DNA from 2 places in the Citrobacter sp. ANG330 genome. Region 2 is predicted to be linked to the other one. Evidence: predicted binding sites of a transcription regulator. Region 2 holds the regulator's gene; the other holds the start of a gene.
What was found. The regulator Fur, encoded in region 2, represses iron uptake genes when iron is present. The targets are predictions, from matches to a motif close to ATAATAATGAGAACNACTATCAA.
Positions count from the first base shown of each region.

Region 1: QNN88_RS07275 (TonB-dependent siderophore receptor) is a predicted target of Fur. The motif match lies at 8,692-8,714, and genes of this name have one in related genera.

Region 1 covers NZ_JASJUI010000002.1:306,532-318,895, forward strand. Annotated here, with positions in the region: gene lolD (lipoprotein-releasing ABC transporter ATP-binding protein LolD) at 1-113, opposite strand, end outside; gene lolC (lipoprotein-releasing ABC transporter permease subunit LolC) at 106-1,305, opposite strand; gene QNN88_RS07250 (acyltransferase family protein) at 1,557-2,630, shown strand; gene mfd (transcription-repair coupling factor) at 2,739-6,185, shown strand; gene ldtC (L,D-transpeptidase LdtC) at 6,385-7,350, shown strand; gene bhsA (multiple stress resistance protein BhsA) at 7,449-7,706, opposite strand; gene comR (TetR family copper-responsive transcriptional repressor ComR) at 7,950-8,585, shown strand; gene QNN88_RS07275 (TonB-dependent siderophore receptor) at 8,817-11,003, shown strand; gene QNN88_RS07280 (glycine zipper 2TM domain-containing protein) at 11,061-11,600, opposite strand; gene ndh (NADH-quinone dehydrogenase) at 11,786-12,364, opposite strand, start outside.
Region 2 covers NZ_JASJUI010000004.1:416,016-428,379, forward strand. Annotated here, with positions in the region: gene glnS (glutamine--tRNA ligase) at 1-459, shown strand, start outside; gene chiP (chitoporin ChiP) at 886-2,292, shown strand; gene chiQ (ChiQ/YbfN family lipoprotein) at 2,342-2,674, shown strand; gene tcuC (tricarballylate/proton symporter TcuC) at 2,727-4,022, opposite strand; gene tcuB (tricarballylate utilization 4Fe-4S protein TcuB) at 4,076-5,215, opposite strand; gene tcuA (FAD-dependent tricarballylate dehydrogenase TcuA) at 5,202-6,605, opposite strand; gene tcuR (tricarballylate utilization LysR family transcriptional regulator TcuR) at 6,703-7,629, opposite strand; gene fur (ferric iron uptake transcriptional regulator) at 7,760-8,206, opposite strand; gene fldA (flavodoxin FldA) at 8,487-9,017, opposite strand; gene ybfE (LexA regulated protein) at 9,167-9,460, opposite strand; gene ybfF (esterase) at 9,589-10,362, opposite strand; gene seqA (replication initiation negative regulator SeqA) at 10,553-11,098, shown strand; gene pgm (phosphoglucomutase (alpha-D-glucose-1,6-bisphosphate-dependent)) at 11,122-12,364, shown strand, end outside.

The DNA of each region.
Region 1 (12,364 bases), on a different contig from region 2:
ATCATTTCGCCTTCGCCCACGCTGAAGCTGACATCGTGCAATACGTCAGTTTGCACGGAACCTTCCTGATAGCGTTTGCACAGTTTGTCGCATTGCAACAGGATATTATTCATAACGTAAAGCCTCAGCGGGTTGGGTGGCGGCAGCGCGCCAGGAAGGATAAAGCGTGGAAAGCAACGCGATGGCCATCGCCACCAGCGCAATAACGATGACCTGCAGCGGCTCGATCGCCACCGGCAGCGCCGCACCGTCCAGCAGGATACCGATAACCGGCATCAGGGTATTGAGCTGACTGGCCAACAGCGCACCCAGCGCGGCCCCCAGCAGCGCGCCAATAATCCCGGCGCTGGCCCCCTGCACCATAAAGACCATCATGATCTGTCGCGGCGTCAGCCCCTGCGTCTGCAAAATAGCCACTTCTCCCTGCTTCTCCATCACCATCAGACCTAACGAGGTAATAATATTAAACGCGGCAACCGCCACGATCAGGCTCAACAGCAGCCCCATCATGTTCTTTTCCATCCGCACGGCCTGAAACAGTTCACCTTTACGCTCGCGCCAGTCCTGCCATTTCGTCCCTTCCGGCAGCGTCTGCTGACTGAGCGAATCCACCTTCAGCGGCTCATTCAGCCACAAACGCCAGCCGGTAATATTTCCGGCCGGATAGCGCATGATGCGTGACGCATCCTGAATGTTAGTTAGCATCTGGTAGCCATCGACTTCGCTGTTCGCCGCAAAGGTGCCGATCACCGTAAACAGACGCTGGCTTGGCAGACGGCCCATCGGCGTGAACTGACTGGCTGACGGCACCATCACGCGAATTTGATCGCCACGATTCACTCCGAGCTGACCGGCAAGCTGCTCACCGAGGATGACATTATACTTGCCTGGCTGCAGATCGGTTTGCTTCACATTGACCAGATACGGCGTCAGTGGATCTTTTTGTGCCGGATCGATACCCAGCATCACTCCGACTGCCACGCTGCGCGCGCTTTGCAGCACGACATCGCCGGTGGTCAGAGGCGCAATACGATTCACACCGTTCAGTTTTACGGCGCTTTCGGGCAGTTGCTGAGGATTCAGGGAGCCTTGCTCCGCAGAGAGAATGGCCTGAGGCATCAACCCCAGGATGTTATTTTGCAGTTCACGTTCAAAACCGTTCATCACTGACAAAACCGTGACCAGCGCCATCACCCCAAGGGTAATGCCGATGGTGGAAAGCCAGGAGACAAAGCGACCGAAGCGATCTGCTGCACGCCCGCGCATGTAACGCAGGCCGATGAATAGAGCGACAGGTTGGTACATGAAATCCGTCTGGTTGCTGTTAGCAAAGTCACGAGTATATAAGCGAAAGCCGCATGGGTAAACGCCTGAACCGTAAGTGTTCGTCAGTACACAGTCGAAAATGATCCACCGTGCGACAGACGCAGGATATCGTCCTCACCGACCCTGATCCTTTTCTTAAAAAATCAAAATGCAGAATGTTACGCATTACAGCACCCGCGTCACCCCGCAGGATCACAGGCTATGTTGAATAACGCGAGCACGCTGTCCTGATGAAACAAAAAGAACTGTGGATCAACCAAATCAAAGGATTATGTATCTGTCTGGTCGTCATCTATCACTCGGTCATCACCTTCTACCCCCACCTGACCCACTTCCAGTTGCCCCTTTCACAACTGCTGTCGAAATGCTGGATTTACGTTAATCTCTATCTCGCCCCGTTTCGCATGCCGGTATTTTTCTTTATTTCAGGGTTTTTGATACGCCGCTATATCGACAGCGTGAGCTGGAAAGCGAGCGTCAACAAGCGAGTCTGGAGTATCTTCTGGGTGCTGGCGCTGTGGGGGGTGGCCCAGTGGATGGCGCTCAGCGCCCTGAACAACTTGCTCGCGCCGGAACGGGATCTGCATAACGCCTCCAACGCGGCTTATGCCGGTTCCGTCAGCCAGTTCCTTCACGGCATGCTGACTGCCAGCACCAGCCTCTGGTATCTGTACGCACTCATTGTCTATTTCGTGGTCTGCAAAATGTTCAGCCGCTGGGCTGTACCGCTGTTCACCCTGTTTGTCGTACTGAGCGTGACGGTCAATTTTGTTGCCACACCGTGGTGGGGAATGAACAGCGTGATCCGCAACCTGCCCTATTACAGCCTCGGCGCCTGGTTTGGCGTCCCGCTGATGGCATGGATTAAAGAGGTGCCGTTGCGCCGTTATGCGCTGCCCAGCGCGGCAGTCTTCGTGCTGGCTTTCGCGGCATGGCTGTTTAATGTCTCATTGCTGCTGTCGTTGGTTTCGATTGTGCTGATCATGAAGTTGTTTTATCAGTATGAGCAACGCTTCGGTATGCGTGAATCCAGCCTGCTTAATGTGATCGGTTCGAACACCATCGCGATTTATACCACGCACCGCATTCTGGTGGAGGCGTTCAGCTTGCTATTGATCCCACAAATCAATGCCGCCGTCTGGTCCCCCGAACTGGAACTGGCTCTGTTGCTGATCTATCCCTTTGCCAGCCTGTTGATCTGTACACTGGCAGGTCTTGCGGTACGTAAACTGTCTCATCACCTGTTCGGCGATATCCTCTTCTCTCCGCCTTCCCGCCCGCAAGCCGTTAGCTATTCCCGCTAAACCTTTCGCCCTCATGTGGGGGCGATTCAATTTGCTAATGAGGAGCGATCACGGATAATAAAGGGCATTGCTATCAGACGACTACCTACAAGAGATTCTGACAACCGAATGCCTGTACAACAACGTTATACGCTGCCCGTGAAAGCGGGCGACCAGCGCCTGTTGGGTGAACTGACCGGGGCTGCCTGCGCCACGCTGGTGGCGGAAATTGCCGAACGTCATACCGGCCCCGTCGTGCTCGTGGCGCCCGATATGCAAAACGCGCTGCGCCTGCATGATGAAATTCGTCAGTTTACCGATCAAATGGTCATGAGCCTCGCGGACTGGGAAACCCTGCCCTACGACAGTTTCTCTCCGCATCAGGAAATTATCTCCTCACGTCTCTCCACGCTGTATCAGTTGCCGTCAATGCAGCGCGGCGTGCTGATCGTGCCGGTCAATACCCTGATGCAGCGCGTCTGCCCGCACAGCTATCTGCACGGCCATGCGCTGGTGATGAAAAAAGGTCAGCGTTTATCGCGCGATGCCCTGCGTTTACAGCTCGACAGCGCGGGTTACCGGCACGTTGATCAGGTCATGGAACATGGCGAATACGCCACTCGCGGCGCGCTGCTGGATTTGTACCCCATGGGCAGCGAACAGCCCTATCGTCTGGATTTCTTCGACGATGAAATTGACAGTCTGCGCCTGTTTGACGCGGATACCCAACGCACGCTGGAAGAAGTCGACGCCATCAATCTGCTGCCTGCCCACGAGTTCCCGACCGACAAAACGGCGATCGAGCTGTTTCGCAGCCAGTGGCGCGATACCTTCGAGGTGAAGCGCGACGCTGAGCATATCTATCAGCAGGTCAGCAAAGGCACCTTACCGGCGGGGATCGAATACTGGCAGCCGCTGTTTTTCAGCGAGCCGCTGCCGCCGCTGTTTAGCTATTTCCCGGCCAATACGCTGGTGGTCAATACCGGCGATTTAGAAAACAGCGCTGAGCGTTTTCAGGCCGATACGCTGGCGCGTTTCGAAAACCGTGGCGTGGATCCGATGCGTCCGCTGCTGCCGCCGGAATCGCTCTGGCTACGCGTGGATGAGCTTTTTTCTGAACTCAAGCGCTGGCCCCGTGTGCAGCTCAAAACCGACAACCTTCCCGCCAAAGCGGCAAATACCAACTTAGGCTTCCAGTCGCTGCCGGACCTCGCGGTTCAGGCGCAGCAAAAATCACCGCTGGATGCGCTGCGTAAATTCCTTGAGTCCTTCAACGGGCCGGTGATTTTCTCGGTTGAGAGTGAAGGTCGCCGTGAAGCGCTGGGTGAACTGCTCGCCCGAATCAAAGTCGCGCCGAAACGCATTATGCGTCTGGATGAAGCGACGGATGTTGGACGCTATCTGATGATTGGCGCCGCCGAGCACGGGTTTATCGATACGACGCGCAATCTGGCACTCATCTGTGAAAGCGACCTGCTGGGCGAGCGCGTGGCGCGCCGTCGTCAGGATTCGCGCCGTACCATTAACCCGGATACGCTGATCCGCAACCTGGCGGAGTTGCATCCGGGTCAGCCCGTGGTGCATCTGGAGCACGGCGTTGGACGCTATGCCGGGATGACCACGCTGGAAGCGGGCGGGATCAAAGGTGAATATCTGATGCTCACCTACGCCAATGACGCCAAACTTTACGTCCCGGTCTCCTCTTTGCATCTTATCAGCCGTTACGCCGGTGGCGCTGAAGAGAATGCGCCGCTGCATAAACTCGGCGGCGACGCCTGGTCGCGCGCCCGGCAAAAAGCGGCGGAAAAAGTCCGCGATGTGGCAGCCGAACTGCTGGACATTTACGCCCAGCGCGCGGCAAAAGAGGGGTTTGCCTTCAAACACGATCGCGAGCAGTATCAACTGTTCTGCGACGGCTTCCCTTTCGAAACCACTCCCGACCAGGCGCAGGCGATTAACGCGGTGCTCAGCGATATGTGTCAGCCGCTGGCGATGGACCGTCTGGTGTGTGGCGACGTTGGATTTGGGAAAACCGAAGTGGCGATGCGCGCCGCGTTTCTCGCGGTCGAAAACCACAAGCAGGTGGCAGTTCTGGTGCCGACCACCCTGCTCGCTCAGCAACACTTTGATAATTTCCGCGACCGTTTTGCCAACTGGCCGGTGCGCATCGAGATGCTTTCCCGCTTCCGCAGCGCCAAAGAACAGGCGCAGATCCTGGAACAGGTCGCCGAGGGCAAAATTGATATTCTGATCGGCACGCACAAACTGCTGCAAAGCGATGTGAAACTGAAAGATCTGGGGCTGCTGATCGTCGATGAAGAGCACCGTTTCGGCGTGCGCCATAAAGAGCGCATTAAAGCGATGCGCGCCGATGTGGACATTCTGACGCTGACCGCCACACCAATCCCACGGACGCTGAACATGGCGATGAGCGGCATGCGCGATCTGTCGATTATCGCCACGCCGCCAGCGCGCCGTCTGGCGGTGAAAACGTTTGTTCGCGAGTACGATGCGCTGGTGGTCCGCGAGGCGATTCTGCGTGAAGTGCTGCGCGGCGGCCAGGTTTACTATCTCTACAATGATGTGGAAAACATCCAGAAAGCCGCCGACAGGCTGGCGGAACTGGTGCCGGAAGCGCGGATCGCCATTGGTCACGGACAGATGCGCGAACGCGAACTGGAACGCGTGATGAACGACTTCCACCATCAACGTTTTAACGTGCTGGTCTGTACCACCATTATCGAAACCGGGATCGATATCCCGACCGCCAACACGATTATTATCGAGCGTGCGGATCACTTCGGTCTGGCGCAGTTACACCAGTTGCGCGGCCGCGTGGGGCGTTCACATCATCAGGCGTATGCCTGGCTACTGACTCCACATCCCAAAGCGATGACTACCGACGCGCAAAAACGTCTGGAAGCGATTGCCTCGCTGGAGGACCTGGGCGCGGGCTTTGCGCTGGCGACTCACGATCTGGAGATCCGCGGCGCGGGCGAACTGCTCGGGGAAGAACAGAGTGGTTCGATGGAAACCATCGGCTTCTCACTGTATATGGAACTGCTGGAAAACGCCGTCGATGCCCTGAAAGCCGGACGCGAACCGTCGCTGGAAGATCTCACCAGCCAGCAAACCGAAGTTGAATTGCGAATGCCGTCGCTGCTGCCGGATGATTACATCCCCGATGTGAACACGCGCCTGTCGTTCTACAAACGCATTGCCAGCGCGAAGAGCGAGAATGAACTTGAAGAGATCAAAGTGGAGCTGATCGACCGCTTCGGTCTGCTGCCCGATCCGGCGCGTACCCTGCTGGATATCGCCCGCTTGCGTCAACAGGCGCAGAAGCTGGGTATTCGTAAACTGGAAGGCAACGAGAAAGGCGGCACTATCGAATTTGCCGAGAAGAACCATGTCAACCCGAGCTGGCTGATTGGACTGCTGCAAAAACAGCCGCAGCACTTCCGTCTTGACGGGCCGACCCGACTGAAATTCATCCAGGATCTGACCGAACGGAAAACGCGGATGGACTGGGTGCGTCAGTTTATGCAGCAGTTGGAAGAAAACGCCGTAGCGTAATTGTGTGGTGCCGGATGGCGGTTTCGCCTTATCCGGCCTACACATCGATTCCTGTTCGTAGGCCTGATAAGCGCAGCGCCATCAGGCAAATCTCCGCGATCTTTACAACTCTTTGCACTTCACTTGCATTTAAAGACACACCGCCCCGCCATAATTATCATTGGACTCCTCTGGCATAATAACCCTTTGATTTGTGATGATAATGAACAAGATGCGACTCTCCCGCTGGCTGGCATTTTTTGCGCTCACCGCCAGCATTACGTTTGCGCTTCCCGCACAGGCGAATACCTGGCCTCTTCCTCCACCTGGCAGCAAAGTGGTCGGAGAAAATAAGTACCACGTTGTCGAAAATAACGGCGGTTCGCTGGAAGCCATCGCGAAAAAATATAACGTCGGTTTTCTCGCGCTGTTGCAGGCGAATCCTGGCGTGGATCCTTACGTTCCCCGTGCGGGCAGCGTGCTGACCATTCCATTGCAGACGCTACTGCCGGATGCCCCGCGTCAAGGCATTGTCATCAACCTGGCTGAACTGCGCCTTTATTACTACCCTCCTGGGAAAAATTCGGTCACCGTCTACCCTATCGGTATTGGCCAACTGGGCGGTGATACCCTGACCCCGACGATGGTCACGACCGTCTCCGACAAGCGCGCCAACCCAACCTGGACGCCGACGGCGAATATTCGCGCCCGCTATAAAGCGCAAGGCATCGACCTGCCCGCAGTTGTCCCTGCTGGTCCGGATAACCCAATGGGACACCATGCTATTCGCTTAGCCGCGTACGGCGGTGTCTATCTGCTTCACGGTACCAACGCCGATTTCGGTATTGGCATGCGCGTCAGCTCTGGCTGTATTCGCCTGCGAGATGGCGACATCGAGACACTGTTCAGACAGGTTACGCCTGGCACCAAAGTGAATATCATCAATACCCCGATCAAAGCCTCGGTTGAGCCGGACGGGACGCGTCTGGTTGAAGTCCACCAGCCACTGTCGAAGAATATTGATGATGACCCGCAGGTTCTGCCTATTGTGCTGAACAGCACCCTGCAGGCGTTTAAGGATTCTGCACAAACAGACGCAGCGGTGATGCAGCATGTAATGGATGTTCGCTCCGGGATGCCGGTCGATGTCAGACGCCATCGTGAGGTGGAACAGCAGTCGATGTAACCGTTCCGGATATGAAAAAGCCCCGCTGAATCTGTGTATCCAGCGGGGCTTTTTTATGTCGCGTTTAAGCAGTAGCAGGCATTAATGAGGGTTAATGCTTATTTGTAAATGACCGCAGTACCGTGCAGGTTGTTCGGACCCGTCACAGAAGTGATACGGAAAGATTTCGCCCCCATAGCATCCGCTTTCTGCGCCAGCTCATCCTGCAGTGAACTCAGGTTAGTCCCTGCGTTAGCCGAGATGGTGCCGACTTTTTGCTGGCCGGCAGGGGTGGACTGAACTTCTACAGCCGCGAAGCTTGCGAATGACAGTGAACTCAGAACAGCAGCAGCGATGAGTGTTTTTACGTTTTTCATAATAGTGACCTTTTGCAGATGATTGGGCGTCGTAAGCATTTACTTAACGATCGATAGGTAAATGATAGATGTGATCCAGGTCACACGTCAACCCATTTTTTATAACGATCGTTATATAAAATCAAAAGCGCTTATCTTTCATACGACTAAGCTGGAAATATTTTTCTCGCGAATGCGCTGGAGCCCATGCGGGTTTATTTTTATAATGGTTGTTCACTAAACCCATTAAGGTACAACGGCATCATGACAACTGAATCGACAAGTTGTGTTAAAAAAAGCCGTGGCCGACCAAAAGTGTTCGACAGGGAAGCCGCGCTTGATAAGGCCATGACACTCTTCTGGCAGCACGGTTATGAGGCGACATCGCTTTCTGATCTTGTTGAAGCAACAGGTGCGAAAGCGCCAACGCTGTATGCGGAATTTACCAATAAAGAGGGACTATTCCGCGCAGTGCTGGACAGATACATCGCCCGCTTCGCGGCAAAACATGAAGCGCAGTTATTCTGCGAAGAGAAAAGCGTTGAGGCGGCGCTTGAGGATTACTTCACCGCGGTGGCAACCTGTTTTACCAGTAAGGACACTCCCGCGGGTTGCTTTATGATTAACACCTCCGCGACGCTTGCCGCCGCGTCACGCGACATTGCGCATACGGTGAAATCACGTCACGCCATGCAGGAACAGACGCTAACGCAATTTTTACGCCAGCGACAGGAGCGCGGTGAGATCCCGGCACACTGCAATGTGCAACATCTTGCCGAGTATCTGAGCTGCATTTTGCAGGGGATGTCCATCAGCGCCCGGGAAGGTGCCGGTTTCGACAAACTGATGCAAATCACCCGCACTACCCTTCGCTTATGGCCTGAACTGCTTAAAGCCTGATCGTTTTATTGACCGGGAAACGGCGTTTCCCGGTTAAGCCCCCCGTAATCCCCCTACAAATACCAGTGCTATCACTGGGTTAGCATCAAATTTTCGCAAAAATCATTTGATAATAGGAATTATTATCAGCAAAATCCGCATTTGATTTTACATCTGTTTCACAATGTAACAGCCGGTATCCGTCCGGTAATAACCATACTCACCTGCACAGATATTTTGAAAGGAATGCGAATGAATAAGCGTCTTTGGGCCCTCAACCCGATCCTGTTAGCCCTGACTCTACCCGCTGCGGCGGCGCAATCAGAAGAAGATAACCTCATCGTCAGCGCCAACCGCAGCCAGAAAACCGTCGCCGAAATGGCCCAAACAACCTGGGTGATTGAAGGCCAGGAGATTGAGCAACAGATTCAGGGCGGTAAAGAGTTCAAAGATGTGCTGGCACAGCTGATCCCCGGCATCGATGTCAGCAGCCAGGGACGCACCAATTATGGTATGAACATGCGCGGACGTGCGATTGTCGTGCTGATCGACGGCGTACGCCTGAATTCCTCGCGTACCGACAGCCGCCAACTGGATGCGATCGACCCGTTTAACATTGCCCATATTGAGGTCATTTCAGGCGCAACCTCGCTGTATGGCGGAGGCAGCACCGGCGGCTTAATCAACGTTGTGACCAAAAAAGGCCAGCCGGACCGCCAGGTGGATCTTGAACTGGGCAGCAAATCGGGTTTTAACAACAGCAACGATCACGACGAGCGCGTCGCCGCCGCGGTCAGCGGAGGAACGGATCGCGCGTCTGGCCGACTGTCTGTGGCCTATCAGCGCTTTGGCGGCTGGTACGACGGCAATGGCGACGCCCTGATGCTGGACAACACGCAAACCGGCCTGCAGCACTCCGATCGTCTGGATGTGATGGGTACCGGCACCCTCGACATCGATGATAATCGTCAGATACAGGTCGTCACCCAGTATTACAAGAGCCAGGGCGATGAAGACTACGGACTGTACCTGGGCGAAAATATGTCCGCCGTTACCGGTAGCGGAACCGCCAGCACCCGCAGCGGGCTGAGCTCTGACCGTATTCCAGGGACGGAGCGCCATCTGATCAGCCTGCAATACTCCGACGCGGACTTCTTCGGTCAGAATCTGGTCAGCCAGATCTATTACCGCGATGAGTCGCTAACATTCTATCCCTTCCCGACGCTCAGCAAAGGCCAGGTGACCAGTTTCTCAGCATCGCAGCAGGATACCGATCAGTTCGGCGCCAAAATCACCCTCAACAGCCAGTTGATGGATAACTGGGAGCTGACGTGGGGTATCGATGCGGATCATGAAACTTTCGATTCCAACCAGAAATTCTTCGATCTGGCCTGGTCCGTACCGTCAGGCGGAATGGACAACCGCACGGCCTACACGACCGGACGTTATCCGGGCTACAGCATCACCAACTTCGCGCCGTTCCTGCAAAGCAGTTACGACATTAACGACATCTTCACCCTGAGCGGTGGTGTGCGCTATCAGTGGACGGAAAATCGGGTTGATGATTTTGTCGGTTATGCGCAACAGCAGGGGATTGCCAACGGTTTAGCGAGTTCTGCCGATGTCATCCCTGGCGGCAAAACCGATTACGACAACTTCTTGTTCAATGCCGGGCTGCTGGCGCATCTAACTGAACGCCAGCAGGCGTGGTTTAACTTCTCCCAGGGCGTTGAGCTGCCGGATCCCGGGAAATACTACGGCAACGGTACTTACCAGTTGGTGGGCGATCATTACCAACTCCAGCGCAGCGTGAACGTGGCGGATTCGCGCCTTGAAGGGATCAAGGTCAATTCGTATGAGCTGGGCTGGCGCTACACCGGCGATAATCTGCGTACCCAACTGGCGGCGTACTATTCCACCTCTGATAAGTCGATTGTCATCAATCGTAGCGACATGACCATCCGCGTGGAGCCTGACGATCGCCGGATTTACGGCGTGGAAGGCGCAGCAGATTACTTCATCCCTGACAGCGACTGGAGTCTTGGGGCGAACTTTAACGTCCTGAAATCTGAAGTGAAAAAGAACGGAAAATGGGAAAAATGGGATGTCACGCTCGCGTCGCCGTCCAAAGCCACCGCCTGGGTCGGCTGGGCGCCCGAGCCGTGGTCGCTGCGAGTTCAGACTCAGCAGTCGTTTGATCTCAGCGACGCCAGCGGTAACAAGCTGGATGGCTATAACACCGTCGACTTCATTGGCAGTTATCAACTCCCACTGGGTAAACTGACCTTCAGCATTGAAAACCTGCTGGATGAAGATTACACCACCCTGTGGGGACAGCGCGCACCGTTGCTGTACAGCCCAACCTATGGCAGCCCGTCCTTGTACGAGTATAAGGGTCGGGGTCGGACCTTTGGCCTGAACTACGCGTTGACCTTCTGATAAAAAAAGCCCCTCAGCCTGAGCGAATGAGGGGCTAACGTGCAGAGTACAGCTTTTTTACGCTTTGTTATTCAGAATTAACTGGCCGTTGTTATCCAGTGGGATCTGCGTGCCAGGATCTTTATCCATGCGAATCTTGCCCTGCTGGTCGCCAATCTTATAGGTGACGTCATAACCGAGCATTTTTTCCGACTTGTCATAGACAGTTTTGCAACGCTGCTGCGTGGAGGTATAGGTGTCGTTTTCCTGCATCGACCCCTGGATCTGGTTACCGGCGTAACCGCCCCCCAATGCCCCGACCACCGTTGCGACGTCTTTACCTCGTCCACCGCCAAACTGATGCCCCAGCACGCCACCGGCGACTGCCCCCAGTACCGAACCGGTAATGCGGTTCTCATCCTGGACGGGTTTACGATGCGTCACCGTCACGTTGCGACACTCCTGACGCGGCGTCTTAATCGTCTCTTTAATCGGTGTTGCAGAAACCACCTGAGCATACTGTGGGCTACGATCAAACACGTTCAGACTGGCAACCGCCGCCACACCCAGCGCAGCAGCTACGCCAATCCCTATACCCGCCAACATCGATTTATTCACGGGAGATCCTCCTTCTTTGCTATTGCTTACCATTTTGCAACCCATGCACACAGATGCCCATCAGACTGTGGATGAAAATATCGCTAATCATTGTTAAAACAGGATGATTCAGAGAACTCTGAAGGCGGAGGCAAGGCAGAGAAGACACTCAGCACCGCCAGCGGGCGATGCTGAGTCAGAGGGGATTAATGCAGTTTCAGGCGCGGACGGATCACGCGGTTAATACTGCCCACCAGCATCATCAGACCGGTTTTAAAATAGCCATGCAGTGCGATCTGATGCATACGGTAGAGCGAGATATAGACAAAGCGAGCGATGCGCCCTTCCACCATCATCGACCCTTTGGTCAGATTGCCCATCAGGCTCCCGACGGTCGAGAAGTTGGAGAGAGACACCAGCGAGCCGTGGTCTTTGTACTGATACGCTTTCAGCGGCTTGCCGTTCATTTGTGCCAGAATGTTGTTCATCGCACAGGTCGCCATCTGATGCGCAGCCTGAGCGCGCGGCGGCACAAAGCCCCCTTCCGGACGCGCGCAGGAAGCGCAGTCGCCAATCGCGTAGATATCAGGATCGCGGGTCGTCTGCAACGTCGGTTCCACAACCAGTTGGTTAATCCGGTTAGTCTCCAGACCGCCAATCTCTTTCATAAAGTCCGGTGCTTTGATCCCCGCCGCCCAGACCATCAGGTCGGCTTCGATATATTCGCCGTCTTTGGTATGCAGGCCACCGGCATCCGCACTGGTCACCATCGTCTGGGTCAGGAC
Region 2 (12,364 bases):
CGTCTGGTGATGGGTAAGGAAGTGCGTCTGCGTAACGCCTATGTGGTGAAAGCAGAACGTGTGGAAAAAGATGCCGAAGGCACTATTACCACCATCTTCTGTACCTATGATGCGGATACCCTGAGCAAAGATCCGGCGGATGGTCGCAAAGTAAAAGGCGTGATCCACTGGGTGAGCGCTGCGCACGCGCTGCCGGTTGAAATTCGTCTCTACGATCGTCTGTTCAGCGTACCAAACCCAGGCGCGGCGGAAGATTTCCTGTCCGTCATGAACCCGGAATCACTGGTGATCAAACAGGGTTTTGCTGAGCCGTCGCTGAAAGATGCGGTCGCCGGTAAAGCATTCCAGTTCGAGCGCGAAGGTTATTTCTGTCTGGACAGCCGTTATGCCACCGCAGAAAAACCGGTGTTTAACCGCACCGTCGGCCTGCGTGACACCTGGGCGAAGGTCGGCGAATAATCTGTTGCTGCACTCCCTTCAAACGCCGCACTCTGCGGCGTTTTTTTTCGACGAGTATTCTCACTTTGCGAAGCGAATTAATTCCCATTCAGAAATAAAGTCATTAACAAACGCGAGTTTCGGCTAACTTACGTAATAAACTGACAATAATATGAAACCGCTTTCATCCTTCTGGAAAACAAAGGAATTTCTAGCCCCTGTGCCATTTTTTTGATTAATGAATGAAATGTAACAGGAAGCAATGAAATATGTGCGGTTGCTCATACTCTTACATTCTCGTTACAGAAAGGTATTGATAATTCGCGTCGCGAAAAATAGTCTATCACTGTAGTCAGTGAGGTTTTTCTCGGTACTACTTTTACATTTTTATTTTTTCGCTGTTTTGCCTTTGGCAACAGCAATTTATACGTCAAAGAGGATTAACATATGCGTACGTTTAGTGGCAAACGTAGTGCGCTGGCGTTGGCTATCGCCAGTATCACAGCACTGTCGGGTCTGGTCGTTGTTCCGCAGGCACAGGCCGAAGGCTTTATCGATGATTCCACCCTGACGGGCGGCATTTATTACTGGCAGCGTGAGCGCGACCGTAAAGATGTCACCGACGGAGATAAATATAAAACCAACCTTTCTCACGCGACCTGGAACGCCAACCTGGATTTCCAGTCTGGCTATGCAGCAGATATGTTCGGTCTCGATGTGGCGGCATTTACCGCAATTGAAATGGCGGAAAACGGCGACAGCGGCCATCCAAACGAAATCGCTTTTTCGAAAAAGAACAAAGGCTATGATGAAGACTATTCCGGCGATAAGAGCGGAATCAGTCTGTATAAGGCCGCCGCGAAATTCAAATATGGTCCAGCCTGGGCACGTGCCGGTTATATTCAGCCTACCGGTCAGACGCTGTTAGCACCGCACTGGAGTTTTATGCCAGGGACCTATCAGGGGGCTGAAGCGGGTGCTAACTTTGACTACGGCGATGCGGGCGCGCTGAGCTTCTCCTATATGTGGGCCAATGAATATAAAGCGCCGTGGCACACTGAAGTCGATAAATTCTACCAGGGCGATAAGAAAACCAAAGTCGATTATCTCCACTCTGTCGGCGCAAAATATGATTTCAAAAATGACCTGGTGCTGGAAGCCGCATTTGGTCAGTCTGAAGGTTATGTCGATCAGTACTTTGCGAAAGCCAGCTACAAGTTTGATTTAGGCGGGAACCCATTCTCCACCAGCTATCAGTTCTACGGTGCGCGTGACAAAGTTGATGACCGTAGCGCCAGCGATATCTATGACGGAACCGCCTGGCTGCAGGCGTTAACCTTCGGCTACAAAGTGGCGGAAGTGGTTGACCTGCGTCTGGAAGGAACCTGGGTGAAGGCTGAAGGTCAACAGGGGTTCTTCCTGCAACGTATGACGCCGACCTATGCGTCATCCAATGGTCGTCTGGATATCTGGTGGGATAACCGTTCAGACTTCAACGCCAACGGCGAAAAAGCAGTCTTCTTTGGTGCGATGTATGACCTGAAGAACTGGAACCTGCCTGGCTGGGCTGTCGGGGCTTCTTATGTGTATGCCTGGGACGCGAAACCGTCTACCTGGCAGAGCAGCCCGGACGCCTACTATGACAAAAACCGTACCATCGAAGAATCTTCGTACAGCCTGGATGCGGTCTACACCCTGCAGGACGGTCGTGCGAAAGGCACCATGTTTAAACTGCACTTCACCGAGTATGACAACCACTCCAACATCCCGAGCTGGGGCGGTGGTTACGGCAACATCTTCCAGGATGAGCGTGACGTGAAGTTCATCGTGATCGCGCCATTCACCATCTTCTAATGCCACCAGCGGCAGGCCTTGGGCCTGCCGTCTCGTTGAGGACTGTGCTATGAAAAAACTGTTACTCATTGCCGTAATGGCCTCGGGACTGGTGGCCTGTGCGCCGTCAACGGCCCCGAAAGAAGACAGCCGGTTGAAAGAGGCGTACAGCGCCTGTATCAATACGGCTCAGGGATCGCCAGAGAAAATCGAAGCCTGCCAGAGCGTGCTGGATGTGCTGAAAAAAGAAAAACAGCATCAGCAGTTTGCGAATCAGGAAAGTGTCCGCGTGCTGGATTATCAGCAATGCATTCAGGCGACCCGCACCGGTAACGACCAGGCTGTGAAAGCCGATTGTGACAAGATCTGGCAGGAAATTCGCAGCAACAATACGGCGAAGTAAGCGTCAGAGACAACATAAGGCGGGCGGAGAGTGTTCTCCGCCCGTTTGCGTTTCAGAGCTTATTCTCTGCAGTCTGATAACTGCGGCTAAGACGCGCAAACAGCATTGCCGTCGCGGCGAGCCCGCACAGCGCGGCGCACATCAGCCACCATCCTGGCGAACTTTTATCACCGGTCAACTGGACCAGCGCCGTGGAAATGGCAGGCGTCAGGCCGCCGAAAATGGCTGTTGCAAGACTAAAGGCCAGTGAAAAACCCACGGTTCGGACATAAACCGGCATCACCTCTGTCAGGGCCGCCACCATCGCACCGTTATACATCCCGAAAAAGAACGAGAACCAGAGCAGTACCAGCGTCATGCGGGTAAAGTCCGGCGCGGCGGTGAGCCAGTTCATCACCGGCCAGGTGGTGATGAGCGCCAGCACGGTGATGCCCATCAGCACCGGACGACGCCCGATCCGGTCAGAGATAGCGCCGCCAATCGGCAGCCAGATGAAGTTAGAAATCCCTACCAGCATGGTGACTACCAGGCTGTCACGCGCACTCAGGTTCAGCACCGCTCTCCCATAGGTGGGGGTATAGACGGTAATAAAATAAAAGGTCGTAGTCGTCATCGCCACCAGCAGAGTACCCGCGGTGATAATGCGCCAGTTTTTTGCAATGGTGGCAAAAATTTCCCGCGTGTCGGGGCGATGCTTACGTTGTAAAAAAGCGTCGGTTTCCTGCAATGAACGGCGAAGAACAAAGATCAACGGAATAATCATACAGCCAATAAAAAACGGGATCCGCCAGCCCCATTCGGAGATTTCATCGTGACCCAGCGTCGCATTCAGACCGTAGCCGATCAGTGCGGCGACCACGATAGCCACCTGCTGACTGGCCGATTGCCAACTGGTGTAAAAGCCTTTATTGCCGGGTGTGGCGATTTCAGAAAGATAGACCGAAACGCCGCCCAGTTCGACGCCAGCAGAAAAACCCTGCAGCAAGCGCCCCAGCAGAACCAGCACCGGGGCAAGCAAACCGATAGTCTGGTAACCGGGGACGAGGGCGATAAGCAAGGTGCCGCAACCCATAATGGCCAGGGTAACCATCAGCCCTTTTCGTCGTCCAATCCTGTCGATATACGCGCCCAACACCACGGCCCCGATAGGGCGCATTAAAAAGCCGGAGCCAAACACGGCGAAGGTGAGCATTAACGCAGCGAACTCGCTTTCTGCCGGGAAAAATGTTTTTGCAATATAGGTAGCGTAAAAACCAAACAGAAAAAAGTCGAACTGCTCAAGAAAATTTCCGCTGGTCACACGCAGTATTGCGCCGAACGTACCGGCGCGCGATGTTGTTTGGGTCATTGAGGTTTGCTCCACTGTCTTATCATAATATTTATAGAGGTAAGAGTTTGCGGTCAGTCGCCTGCGACCCCCGCCTGTTTTCCGCGACGCTTCTCAATTGCCCACTTGAGTAAGGAGGCGCAGCGGTAGAATCCGTGGGCAAATTTTCCGTACGGAATGGTCAAAAAAAGTGCCATGACCACGCCAAGATGGATGGCAAGCAGGATCCCCATCCATGAGGTATCTCTTCCCGCCAGCAAGCCTAAACCGGTCAGACTCGTCAGCAGCAACAGCAAAATAAAACCGCGATCCATGGGTTTTTGTCGCGCATCGCCATGCAGCGGCGAGCGCTTCAGGTTTAGCCACAGCAACCCAGCCGGGCCGATCGTCAGCCCAATCCCGCCCAGGGTGCCGAGCATCACCGGAACGCTAAAGAACGGATAGGGCGCTTCCCATCCGGCAAGATAGTGATAGCCCGTCGCCACAACGGTGGCGGCGAAACAGAGCATAAATCCGTAAAAAGTGAGGTGGTGGAAACGACGACGCATCAATGTGAAAGCATCGTCAGCGTCGTTGCAGCCTTTGCCATGTCCGCCATCGAGGTATTTCAGCGTTAGCGCATTGTGCGACGCTTCGGCAATTTCCGCCGGACGCGGCCCGACGGGAGAAATCTCGCGCCAGAAGCGGATAACCCCTGCCATCAGTAACCCGATAGCCAGTATGAAAACCGAGCCAAACATCCAGGCCAGCAGGTTGTGCGGGAAAATCTGGTAGAAATCACCGGCCAGCGGCGGGTGGAGCAGCGATCCCTTTAGCCCCATCGCGAGAAGTAAAAAGAGGATCAGACTAAAGACCAGCGCCAGCGTCACGGTGATGCCCGCCCGGCGATACAACGCGCCGAAAGCTGCAGGCAGCGCATAGTGTTGGTAGGTTTCCAGACGCACTTGCGCCATCGCTTTTGGCACGTTGATGGCAAATTCATGCGGCGGCGCATACTGGCAGGCATGCAGACAAGCGCCACAGTTGTGACACAGGTTGGCCAGATAATTAATGTCCGCTTTGCCGAATTCCAGCCGTTGCGTCATCGCCGGAAACACGGCGCAAAATCCTTCGCAGTAGCGGCAGGCGTTACATACCTGCATCACCCGCTCGACTTCAGCCTCTGGCTCGGTGAGAATTTTGGCCTCGATAATCAGTTTTTCAAGCTGCTTCATGACGCGCCTCCTTACGTGCTGCCTGCGCGGCTTCTTTTCCTGCGATGCGACCAAAGGTGGTGCCGATGGACATGCCGACACCGGCGGTATAGCCCTTGCCCAGCACATTACCCGCCATCATTTCGCCGGCAACGAACAGGTTCCGGCTGGGGACGCCAGCGAAGTGGACCGCGGCGTGTTCATTCACTTTCAGCCCCAGATAGGTAAAGGTGATCCCTGGGCGCAGGGCGTAACCGTAGTAGGGGGGCGTGTCGACAGGTCGCGCCCAGTGGGTTTTCGGTGGCGTTAGTCCCTGTGTGGCGCAGTTGTCCAGCGTGGTGTGATCAAACTGGCCTGGCTGACAGGCCTGGTTGTAGCGCTCCACGGTATGGGTAAAGCGCTCAGGATCCAGCCCTAGCTGGCAAGCCAGTTCCCCCAATGTGTTGGCTTGCGCACCGGGGAATACTGGTGGCATAAAGTGACCGATTGCTTTGCTGTCGATAATGGAGTAGCCAATCTGACCGGGCTGGTGGGCAACCAGTCGGCCCCAGATGGCATAGCGCTTGGGCCAGAAATCTTCGCCCTCATCGTAAAAGCGTTCCGCATCCCGATTGACCACCACGCCAAGTGACACACAGTCCACGCGGGTGCAAATGCCACCGTCATACAGCGGGGCGCGGGCATCAATGGCGACACAATGTGACTGAGAGGGATCGCCAATGACGTCGGCTCCGGCCTCGATCATAAATTTGAGCAGAACGCCCTGATTAAAGCGGGTGCCGCGAATAAGGAAGTTATCGGCCGGCCATTCGCCGCGGGCATTTTCTCCCCAGGCCTCGCGCAGCCATTCGCGATTAGATTCAAATCCGCCGGCGGCCAGGACGCAGGCGCGGGCTTCAATGCGTTCGTTCCCGGCGAGGGCAGCGACAAACTCACCGTTGCGCAGTTCGAGGGCCTGAACCGGCGTGTTGTAGCGAATCTGTACCCCCAGCTTTTCTGCGCTACGATAATAGGCGTTCACCAGCGCTTTCCCGCCGCCCATGAAAAAGGCGTTGGTTCGCGCCACGTGCAGCGCGCCCGAAAGCGGAGGCTGAAAATTAACACCGTGCTGACGCATCCAGTCGCGACATTGCGAAGAGGTACGGATCACCAGACGCGCCAGCGCTTCATTAGTATTACCTTCGGTGACACGCCAGAGATCCTGCCAGAACTCCTCTTCGGGATAACTCTCGACCAGCACATCCTGAGGCGCATCGTGCATGCAGCGTAAATTGCGCGTGTGTTGAGAATTTCCACCGCGCCATTCTCTGGGCGCAGCTTCTAGCAACAACACCGAGGCTCCTGCCTCGCGGGCGGTTAAGGCGGCACATAACGCGGCATTACCGCCGCCGATCACCAGTACATCAACCATCGTAGACTCCATTACCATTTAACTATTTGTTAAATTTGTAATTAAAATGTATACGCACAGGTTGTACGGCCGCTATGGCGGGAAGCTAAAGAGCTGTTTAGTGAGTGTAAAGGGTTGCGCCCGGCCAACTACCGGTTTCCACCAGTTCACGCATCACTTTTGTGAGGATCACGCGGGCTGCAAGACCGGCGGGGGTGAGTTCATCGTCAGACAGGCTGACCAGAAAATTAGGGCGGCTGAGTATAGGATTGTGAACGCCGATCACTCTTAGCGCTTCCCTCTCAAGATGTGAAATGGCCGCTCCGGGTTGCAGCGTGGCGCCGAGTCCGCTGCGAACGGCGCGCATCAGTAACGTCAGACCGTCAATTTCCGTGGCGATATTCACCTTCAGTCCGTGTTCCTGACAGATGCCTTCCAGTCTGCCACGCAGTCCGTGGCCCTGGCTTGGCATGATCAGGGGAATATTCGCCAGTTGAGCAGGGGTTATGGTGTCATCCGTAATATCCGCCAGCAGGTCGTACGTGCCAATCAGAAACAGCCGCTCTTCGAGGATCGGTCTGGCGCTCCAGCGCAGGATCTTCTTTTCCTGAAACACGACCGCCAGATCAATCTGACGGGTGTTGATCATTCTTTCCAGATTGCCGGAGAGGCTTTCCACCACGTGCAAACGCACGTCGGCATAGTGTTTCCGCATCGCGTCAATAAACGGCATTCCGAGGATGGAAGCGGTGCTGGGCGCCATGCCAACGCTGACGTGTCCGGATAACCGCGCTTCGCGAGCCGCCAGGATCGCATCATCGGCGTGACGCAGCGCCAGTTGCGCCTGTGAATAAAAGGCCAGACCGGCGTTAGTGGGGGTCACACCACGTGAGGTTCGCTGCAACAGGCGGATCGCAAGCTCGTTTTCCAGCCGCGTCATCTGCTGACTGAGCGCAGAGACGCCGATGTCGAGATCGAGCGCCGCGCTGCCCATACTGCCGGTTTCCACAATGCGGACAAAATAACGTAGCTGGCGAAGTTCCATTTCGATTCTCCGGGTGAGGCAGGGTGATATTTTACATTAAAGCAACATGCTGGCGGAGGAAAGTGCTGAATGGGGAATAGCAGGCATAAAAAAAGCCAACCGGCAGGTTGGCTTTTCAGAATAATGCAGATTATTTCGCGTCATGCGCGTGTTCGTTTTCGCGGCAATCGCCTTCAGCGCAGTGACCGTAAAGGTAGAGGCTATGGTTCGTCAGACGAATGCCATGCTTTGACGCAATCTCACGCTGGCGCGCTTCAATAGACTCATCACTGAATTCGATCACTTTGCCGCAATCAAGGCAAATCAGGTGATCGTGATGATGCTGCTGGGTCAGCTCAAAAACGGATTTGCCGCCTTCAAAATTGTGGCGGGTTACGATACCGGCGTCATCAAACTGGTTCAGCACGCGATATACGGTCGCCAGACCAATTTCTTCACCCATGTCGATCAGTCGTTTGTATAAATCTTCCGCACTGACGTGATGGTTATCCGGTCCCTGAAGAACTTCCAGAATCTTTAAACGAGGAAGCGTTACTTTCAGGCCAGCCTTCTTTAATGCGGTATTGTTGTCAGTCATGCGGAATCTGTCCTGTTGCTAAACGATTCACTTCATACAAGAAGTGACAGAAATTGCACTCGGGATAATGCGTTTCATTATAGGACTGCCGTGTCTAAATGAAAACTGCAAGCCTCTGGCAAATGTTAATAAATAGTCGGTATTGCCTGGAAATGAGAGCGCCACCGAAAAACTCCCGCACATTGTACAGGGATGGGCAAGAAAGTTACAAATTTGTAGCAATTATTTTGATTGGTTCTGACTATTGATGCGGCGCAAACATTGTCTGCGCCGCAAAACATCAGGCGTTAATGATGTCGTCGAGGTGCAGTTCTTCGGAAATCTGCTTCACCCATTTTTCTACGCGCTCAGCGGTCAGTTCCGGCTGACGGTCTTCGTCAATCGCCAGACCGACAAAATGATCGTCATCTGCCAGGCCTTTGGAGGCTTCAAAATGATAGCCGGCGGTCGGCCAGTGGCCCACGATGGTGGCACCGCGTGGTTCAATGATATCGCGGATCGTGCCTAACGCGTCGCAGAAGTATTCTGCGTAATCTTCCTGATCGCCACAGCCAAACAGCGCAACCAGTTTGCCGTTAAAATCAATGTCTTCGAGAGTCGGGAAGAAGTCATCCCAGTCACACTGCGCTTCACCGTAGTACCAGGTTGGGATGCCGAGCAGCAGAATGTCATAACCTTCGAGATCTTCCTTGCTGCTTTTTGCAATGTCATGCACATCGGCAACGTCTTTACCAAGCTGTTTTTGAATCATTTTTGCGATATTTTCGGTATTCCCGGTGTCGCTGCCGAAAAAGATGCCAGTGATTGCCATGAGTAAAGTAACCTCTTGAAACTTATTGAAATGGTGGGGGCGAATTGCCCGCAGATAAGGGCAATCATAGCAGAACAGTCAGGTATGCGGAAATAGCAAACGCATACAAGTGCACTCCGTGCTACACGAAAGTGGGAGAAGGGGGGATTTCAGGCGAGATCCTGACCGCGCAGCGCTGCCAGTTGGGCCATCAATATCTCTTCTATCAGTTCACTACGGCTCATCTCACGGGATTCCGCCAACTCATTCAGCGCGTCGACAGCTTCCGCGTTGAGTTTGAGTTCGACACGCTTAAGGCCGCGAACTTTGTCGCGTTTGAGTTGATTACGCTTGTTAATGCGCAGCTGTTCATCGCGCGAAAGCGGATTGGTTTTCGGTCGTCCCGGGCGACGCTCGTGCGCGAACAGATCTAGTGTCGTACGGTCCGTTTGTTCTTTGGCCATGATTTTGGTGACTTCGGGGAAACAATCAGCCAGGCCTCTGCCCGGCTGGATAGCGCGCCATCATACATCAGCGAATGAGGCGCGCCAACGTTCACACGCGTAATCGCGCACGGACGCTGAGTTTTTAATCAGTTAGCCGTTTCATTAAGATAACGACGGATGGCGCGCAGCACCGCCTCCGGTTTTTCGGCATGCACCCAGTGACCAGCCCCGGCAATCACATGCGCGCGTGCTTGTGGGAACTGTGCCAGTAATTCATTGCGGTACGCCTCGGTGACGTAAGGGGAGTTGCCGCCGGGGATAAACAGCGCCGGGTGATCCCAGGCGGGAATCGTCTCCCAACCGACAATATGCGGATATTGCTCCCACAATACCGGTACGTTGAAGCGCCACTCGCCGTCAACATACGATTTCAGCAAAAATTGAATCACGCCTTCTTCATTAAGATGTTCGCGCATGACCGCGGCCGCCTGCTGGCGGGTTTTTGCCTCTGATGCCGTCACCGCGTTGATGGCGGCGAAAATTTCGTCGTGGCGGCGGACGTGGTAATCCACCGGGGCGATATCAATGGCCACTAAACGATCGATGCGTTCCGGGGCCAGCGCGCTGAGCGCCATCACCGCTTTCCCCCCCATCGAGTGACCAATAAAGGTGGCTTTTTCTATTTGTTGCGCATCCAGCGTGTCCAGCAGATCCTGCGCCATTGCCGGGTAGTTCATCACCGGGTCGCGAGGAGAGAGACCGTGGTTACGCATATCGACCTGAATGATGTCATGGTCGCTCACCAGATCGCGTGCCAGTACGCCCAGATTGTCCAGGCTGCCAAACAGACCATGAACCAGTACGATGGGAGAATTATTGTGCAGGTTTTGTGCGGATTGCGCTCGGATATTCAATTTCATGGCAAAGTTCTTTTTTTCGCTCTGTCGGGTTAGGGTATTATGTTGACCATTCTGCCACTGGGCTGCAACCACTTCGGTTTTCTCCGAGTTTTTTGTTCAGCCAGGTTTGACGCTATTCGCCGTTGGGATTTGCTCCTATACTCCCAACGATTTGTATTTCAGATCAGATAAGACACCGCACTGGATTAAGATGAAAACGATTGAAGTTGATGATGAACTCTATAGCTATATTGCCAGCCACACGAAGCATATCGGCGAGAGCGCATCCGAGATTTTACGGCGGATGTTGAAGTTTTCCGCCACATCACAGCCCGTCACGCCAGTGACAAAAGAGGTTCGCGCCGCACAGCCGGTCGTTGCCGAGGCGAAACCCGTCAATCTTGTCAAAGATAAAGTGCGCGCAGTACGTGAACTGCTTCTGTCCGATGAATATGCGGAGCAGAAGAAAGCCGTTAACCGCTTTATGCTGGTGCTGACTACACTTTATACACTGGATCAACACGCGTTTGCTGAGGCGACGGAATCGTTGCATGGCCGTACGCGTGTCTATTTCGCGCCTGATGAACAGACGCTGCTGAAAAACGGTAATCAGACCAAACCAAAACACGTGCCAGGCACGCCGTATTGGGTGATTACCAACACTAACACTGGCCGTAAATGCAGCATGATCGAACACATCATGCAGTCAATGCAATTCCCGGCGGAATTGATTGAAAAGGTTTGCGGAACAATTTAATCCATGCAGAAAAGGACCAGGCAATGGCAATCCACGACCGTGCAGGCAAGCCTGCACAACAGAGTGATTTGATTAACGTCGCGCAACTGACGTCACAATACTATGTACTGAAACCCGCAAAAGGAAATGCGGAACACGCGGTAAAGTTCGGTACCTCCGGACACCGCGGCAGTGCAGGCCGTCATAGCTTCAACGAACCCCATATTCTGGCGATTGCGCAGGCTATCGCGGAAGAACGAGCAAAAAACGGCGTCACCGGTCCGTGCTATGTAGGTAAAGACACCCATGCACTGTCTGAACCGGCGTTTATCTCCGTGCTGGAAGTGCTTGCCGCGAACGGCGTCGACGTGATTGTTCAGGAGAACAACGGTTTTACCCCGACGCCTGCCGTATCTAATGCCATTCTGGTCCACAACAAAAAAGGCGGTCCGCTGGCTGACGGTATTGTGATTACCCCGTCCCACAACCCGCCGGAAGATGGTGGCATTAAATACAACCCGCCTAACGGTGGCCCGGCAGATACCAACGTCACGAAAGTGGTGGAAGACCGCGCCAATGCGCTGTTGGCTGATGACCTGAAAGGTGTGAAGCGTATTTCTCTGGATGCCGCGCTGGCGTCCGGTCATGTCAAAGAGCAGGACCTGGTGCAGCCGTTCGTTGAAGGGCTGGCGGACATTGTCGATATGGCGGCGATCCAGAAAGCGGGCCTGACATTGGGCGTGGATCCGCTGGGCGGTTCCGGTATTGAATACTGGAAGCGTATCGCTGAGCATTACAAACTGAACCTGACTATTGTAAACGATCAGGTGGATCAGACCTTCCGCTTTATGCATCTCGATAAAGATGGCGCGATCCGTATGGACTGCTCATCTGAATGTGCTATGGCCGGTTTGTTGGCGCTGCGCGATAAGTTCGATCTGGCGTTCGCTAACGATCCTGACTATGACCGCCACGGTATCGTCACTCCGGCGGGGCTGATGAATCCGAACCATTATCTGGCGGTAGCAATCAACTACCTGTTCCAGCATCGTCCGCAATGGGGCAAAGAGGTCGCTGTCGGTAAAACGCTGGTTTCGTCGGCAATGATTGACCGCGTGGTTAACGATCTGGGGCGTAAACTGGTCGAAGTTCCGGTGGGCTTTAAATGGTTTGTTGATGGTCTGTTTGACGGCAGCTTCGGCTTTGGCGGCGAAGAGAGCGCGGGGGCATCCTTCCTGCGTTTCGACGGTACGCCGTGGTCTACTGATAAAGACGGGATCATCATGT